Regions from separate parts of the Paenibacillus sp. 1182 genome, predicted to be linked through region 2. Evidence: predicted binding sites of a transcription regulator. Region 2 holds the regulator's gene; the other holds the start of a gene.

Evidence for each region. The regulator NrdR, encoded in region 2, represses ribonucleotide reductase genes. The targets are predictions, from matches to a motif close to AACACNATATATNGTGTT.
Region 1: nrdI (class Ib ribonucleoside-diphosphate reductase assembly flavoprotein NrdI) is a predicted target of NrdR. The motif match lies at 1,816-1,833, and genes of this name have one in related genera.

Annotation. Positions count from the first base shown of each region.
Region 1 is NZ_JAFICR010000003.1:118,466-121,583, forward strand. It holds gene nrdE (class 1b ribonucleoside-diphosphate reductase subunit alpha) at 1-1,304, opposite strand, end outside; gene nrdI (class Ib ribonucleoside-diphosphate reductase assembly flavoprotein NrdI) at 1,291-1,650, opposite strand; gene JOD82_RS06240 (DUF2500 domain-containing protein) at 2,058-2,420, shown strand; gene JOD82_RS06245 (GNAT family N-acetyltransferase) at 2,460-3,020, shown strand; gene JOD82_RS06250 (MFS transporter) at 3,023-3,118, shown strand, end outside.
Region 2 is NZ_JAFICR010000010.1:35,538-38,655, reverse strand. It holds gene JOD82_RS19480 (lytic transglycosylase domain-containing protein) at 1-495, shown strand, start outside; gene JOD82_RS19475 (alpha/beta-type small acid-soluble spore protein) at 612-836, opposite strand; gene nrdR (transcriptional regulator NrdR) at 942-1,409, shown strand; tRNA gene JOD82_RS19465 (tRNA-Ala) at 1,539-1,614, shown strand; tRNA gene JOD82_RS19460 (tRNA-Lys) at 1,627-1,699, shown strand; gene JOD82_RS19455 (alpha/beta hydrolase family protein) at 2,043-3,047, opposite strand; gene JOD82_RS19450 (GNAT family N-acetyltransferase) at 3,044-3,118, opposite strand, start outside.

The DNA of each region.
Region 1 (3,118 bases), on a different contig from region 2:
TCGCTGACCGAGGTGAGCGCAATCATACCCTCGTGAACGGATTCGCGGATTTTGCCATGCTCCATCACATTTACAATGTTCAGAGAAGCCAGATTACAGCTCACGTCCCGGCGGATGGTATCCTGTTGGCCGTAATCTGTAATTTCGGAAGTTTCCTGCAACTGGAAGATTTCCGTGCATAGGTTCGACATCTTGACTTGACCCACGTTTTTAAGAGCATGTGCCTGGTTCGCGTTACTTTTGTTCATGATATATGGATAACCAGACTCCAACTGAATCATGGCAATTTTCGTCAGCATGTCACGTGCGCTCATCGCTATTTTTTTCTTCACCCGATCGTCGGCGAGCAGCGTGTCGTACATTTCATCCAAATCCATGTCGTCCAGATGTGTTCCATAGGCTTTGAACACACTGTAAGGAGCAAATACATGCAGCGGTTCATTATCTTGAGCCAGCTTGTAAAAACGGTTTGGCACCAGCAATCCAATCGAAAGTGTCTTAAGACGTACTCTTTCGTCAGCATTGATTTTTTTGCTATCCAGAAACTCCAGCACATCCCATCCGAAAATGTTGTAATAGGCTGCCCCAGAGCCTTTACGTTGCCCCATTTGATCCGCATAAGAGAAGCCGTCTTCCATCAGCTTCAGCACAGGCATAATGCCTTTTGCTGCGCCTTCTACGCCTTTAATCGCTTCGCCGCGTGCCCGCAGCTTCGACAGGTTAACGGCAACACCGCCGCCGATTTTGGACAATTGCATGCAAGTGTTTAGCACATAGTTGATCGAGTTCAGGGAGTCGTCCATTTCGAGCAAGAAGCAGGATACCAATTCCCCACGGCGGCTTTTGCCTGCATTCAGGAACGTTGGTGTCGCTGGCTGGAGACGTTGCTCCATCATCGAGCGGGACAACAGGCGTGCCGTATCCGCGTTACCGCGTCCCAAATGCAGGGCAACCGCGGCTACCCGATCAGGGTAATGTTCCAGATAGACTTTACGGTCATTACTCTTCATTGCATAATCGGTATAAAACTTGGATGCTGCCATATAGGAAGGGAATTTAAAATTATAGCTATGAGTGATATGGAAAATATCATTAATTTCGTCAGCCGTGTAGCTGTTATAGAAATTTTCGTAATAATCATTCTCAATCATATACAGCACTTGAGCGGCTGTGTCAGCAAACTTCAAACTCCGTTCCTGAACTTCCTTCATAAATTCTGCTACAGCCTCTTGGTCCTTTTCCAATTGGAAAAAGCCGTCTGTATCGCGTTTCATCAACATGTTGTTCAATTCAATATGCCGCAACTCGGCTCACCTCCTGTTTAAAACGCTCTACATCTCCGAACGTTCCAGATAATTCAAATTTACTAATCACGGGGACATTATAATGATCGGCAATCAAATCCGCACTTTTGGCAAATTTCTCACCCCAGTTACGGTTGCCGCTTGCAGCTACACCAACAAGGTTTTGAGCATTCTTTTTCAAAAAGGAAGATACCCTCTCAGGTATCTGCCCAAACCCAGTTGTATATGTAATAAGTACGTAAGGTTCTTCTATAGTCATTTGCTCCTCGATCTGAACCGCTGGAAGCTTGAGCTTGTTTATAAATCTTTTTACATTGCCGGTCTTGGAATCATATGCAATCAGCATGGTATGCAACCTCCTTAAACATTTAACGAAAAAAGAAAACGGCATTGCCTGGGATCTATTATAGATGGAATCCCTTGCTGGCTGCGCCATTTAAGATTTTTGACTCTATATTTACATGTATTTTCATACCTGTATCTTCAAGATATCGGGCATAAATACGTTTTTTACACTATATTTAGAGTACATTCTCTATTTTATATCTATATATAGTTTTGTCAATCGGTCTAGAGGGGATCAGAGGACCCAGATCGGGTAGAAGTCCAAGCGGGGTGCGGAAAAGAGCGAAAGAACTTTTTTTTCGTAAGTATGTTAAAAAAGTATTGGAGTTTTTGAGGGTGAAGATGTACGATTTGTCAATGGGCAATTGAATGGAAAATTTACATTTTACTGTAGAAAGGATGAAGTGAATGGGAAGTGATTCTATGGAAGTTCAATCGTTTAATACGATCTTTTTTATCGTATTTGGACTCATTGCTTTTGTAATGATTATGGGAATTGTCAAAACGATCGGAGCGGGCCTGTCCAATCAAGCAGCCGAACGGGTACAACGTTCATGTAAGGTTGTGGATAAACGGACGAGAGTGCGTGGGGGATCAGGCGATTTTTCAGCTTCGACCTATTATTATATCACCTTTGAGTTTGACGGGGGTGAGCGTAAGGAGCTGGAGGTGAAGGATAGGGACTTTGGTATGATTGTGATCGGGGATCGTGGGGAGCTTCATTATAAAGGTACACGTTTTCTGGAGTTTGTGAGAGTAATGGAAGCATAAAGGTGCTTAAACAAATACATAATCGGAGGGAAGATTACGATGCCGCATATCATTGGAAAACGAGTTGTATTGAGAGAATACCGTCAAGAGGATATACCAGATATCCGAAAATGGGTCAATGACCCGGAAATCACACGTGGTTTAAGCGACGTGTTTATCTATCCGCATTCACAGGTGAATAGTGAATCTTTTGTACAGATGATGATTGACGGCAACCCCGAGATCAAAGGTTTTGTCATTGCGCATAAAGACACCCTGGATTATATCGGACAACTGGACTTATTTAAAATCAACTGGGTGAATCGGCATGCCACCCTTGGAATTGTGATCGGGCGTGACGGTGATCTGGGCAAAGGTTATGGACGGGAAGCGATCCGGCTGTTACAAAAATTTGCATTTCATACGCTGAACCTACATCGACTGGAGCTGGAGGTCTATGCGTTCAATGAACGTGCACACCGTTGCTATTTGGCCAGCGGCTTCAAGGAGGAAGGGCGGCTGCGGGAAAAGCTATTCAGGGAAGGGCGATACTATGACATTATTCAGATGGGGATTTTGCGAAGTGAATATGAGGCTGCACAGCAATCGACGGAATCCTGAGAGTGCAACCTCATAAGCTATATTACTCCGTCAGCTTTCTTCAATTTTTTATGAGTGAAATCACGGGGACTACGCTCATCCTTTTTTTATTAGCTAAA
Region 2 (3,118 bases):
AATTCAAATTGGATGTCCTGGTTCTATCCAATTCAATATAAGGATGAGATTCGGCAGTATTCACAGACGTATGAAGTAGACCCATTTTTGGTGGCGTCTATTATCCGTGTAGAAACCAATTTTAAAACCAGTAAGCAGTCGCATAAGGGGGCGCTAGGGCTGATGCAGATTATGCCGAATACGGCAAATTGGATTATGGACAGCGCCCAGATTCAAAAGGTTCCGCTGGACAGCGTCAAGCACGAGCCTGGCACCAATATTGAGCTGGGAACCTGGTATTTGCATAACCTATCCATAAAGTTTCAGGATAATCCTGTAGCAATCGTAGCTGCTTACAATGCAGGGCCGGGTAAAGTTCAAGAGTGGCTGGATAAGGGAGTGTGGGATGGAAAGGAAGAGTCCATCAAGCAAATCCCTTTTGGTGAGACACGACATTATGTACAGCGGGTCATTTATTACTACAGGCAATACACGAAAATTTATAATGATTTTTAATTCAAAGTTAATGACATGATGAGCTTTTCGCTTTAAAATGAAAAAAGCGTTGGACAGGCTGTTTTTACCAGCCCATCCAGACACTTTTTCTTGTTATTTTTGCATTATTACCGCGATTATTGGTATTGACCTGCCAATTGTTGTTCGGCGATCGTTACGAGGCGTTTTGTGATGTAGCCCCCGATCGAACCGTTCTCATAGGAAGTCATGTTACCTTGGTATCCATCTTGAGGAATGCTGATACCCAACTCTTGAGCGATTTCAAATTTCATTTGCTCCAGAGCGCCGGAGGATCTGCTGACTACCAGATTGTTGGAGTTGCCATTGTTTCCTTGTGCCATTGTTGTTCACCTCCTCGCGATATGGTAAACATATTATGATCTGTTTTGACAAAATTATTACTAAAAGTCTTCGGAAATTTATTGGAAAAAGAAAGTGGTGAGATTATGAAATGTCCGTATTGTGCCTACAATGGCACGAAAGTGCTGGATTCGCGACCTGCGAATGATAACAAGTCCATCCGTCGCCGCCGTGAATGTGAGCAGTGTGCCAGGCGTTTTACCACCTTTGAAATGGTGGAGGAAACCCCTCTCATGGTCATCAAAAAAGACGGCAGCCGTGAAGAGTTTAGTCGTGATAAAATGCTGCGCGGTCTCATTCGAGCCTGCGAGAAGCGTCCAGTATCCGTCGAGCAACTGGATATGATCGTATCCCAGGTGGAGAACGCTATCCGCAACACAGCAGCCACAGAAGTGGATAGCCAGCAGATTGGTGAGCTGGTCATGGAACAGCTTTACCCAGTGGATGAAGTCGCCTACGTACGTTTTGCGTCCGTCTATCGTCAGTTTAAAGACATCAATATGTTTATGAAGGAACTGAAAACACTGTTATCTAAAGATACAGCCAGCGACTGATCGCTGACTGTATCTTTTCTGGGCCATGAAGGGAGAAAATTATATTTTTTTATAAAAGTATTGACACAGGGTTAAATATTTTATATGATATAGAAGTCGCTTGAAACATTGATAAAACTTGCTTATGATGGGGCCTTAGCTCAGCTGGGAGAGCGCATCGCTGGCAGCGATGAGGTCAGGGGTTCGATCCCCCTAGGCTCCACCAAAATTTTATTATGGACTCTTAGCTCAGTTGGTAGAGCAGTTGACTCTTAATCAATTGGTCCAGGGTTCGAGTCCCTGAGAGTCCATCTTTTTAGAAAAAACGGCAGAGATGCCGTTTTTTTGTCGTTTATAGATCTATTCCCAGTCTAACCGGGAACAGTTATGGGTGGAATGAGCGCGTAACTGACTGCACAGAAACCAGATCCTACAGGAAATAGACGTCTTTTTTGAATTGCAACCCATTATTCACGAGTGCAAGGACTAGTTATTTGCAGACATGGGCTGCCCATTGACGAACTCTCAGAACAATGCGGACTGTCTGTAGACCGCATTAAGAAAATCGTATACTCAAAAAAAATGTACCCTTTTATCTTTCGATGGATTTTTTATCAGCATATTCAAAAGAAGTATGAAAAAAAACGTCATTGTTTAACGATCACTGACATAATTGGCAAGAATTTTGAGATACTCGTCATTCACCAATTTTCTTGGGGCGAATACGGCTGTTAAAAAAGTTAGAGATTTTGAACGCGCGATTTTTTCATCCATCATGGAGTGGTCGGCTTCAGGTAAATGAATCACGGACAGTAGCTCTGCGGGGATTTTCTGGCGATAGACTCGCTCGGTATCCTTTACATCAACATTAATATCTTTTCCAGCCAGAACCAAGAGTACAGGAGAATGGAAGTGACTTAATTCTTCGGTGGAATCAGACAGAAAATTTTTGCGTATAAAGCTCCATCTTTCCTTGGAAATCATATCGTCAGGATCAGCTATGCTTAGATATTCTTCATAAGAAGCCTGTTTTTTCAGTAACTGTAGAATCTTTTGATCGTAGTTCAATGTCTTTTGAATTTCTTGCGGAGTAACTCCTTCTCGCTCCAGTTCTTTTCTGGTATTAAATTGTCCTTGGGAAATCCAGTTCACGGCAGGCGATACAAGGATGCTGAATGCAATATCATGCTCCTCTTTAACGATCTTCGGAATGACCCATCCTGCTTGACTGGCTCCCCATAGGCCGATTTTTTGCTTATCAATCATAGGTAAGCTTCTTGCCCAGTCTATTGCATATCGGATCTCCTGTGCGCGGTCCTCCATGCTTTGGGCGAGCCAGTTGCCAGGAGCGCTGTTAATACCGGGCTTATTCAGTGACAAGGAGGCATAACCCTTGGAAGCGAACTTTTCCCACAGTGGTTTGTATCCATCATCATAGGTGTCATTAATAGGACCATCCCCATGGACAAAAACAACCAATCCAACCTTTCCCGAGTAGTTCTTAGGCAAAGTTAATGTACCTGTTAACAGCCCTTTAGGTGTCGTGATTTGTATTTTTTCTTCTGTCATCTTGTAGGAATTTTGATATAGAACAATGAGTACCAAGGCAACAGCCAGAGCTGCCGCAATACCAAAAGTAAGCTTGAGTGTTTTTTTCAATGATGCTCTCTCCTCGAATGCAGGTTCTCTTTCCAACTCATCAGATGCCATACAGGCTCCTTGAACCAAAA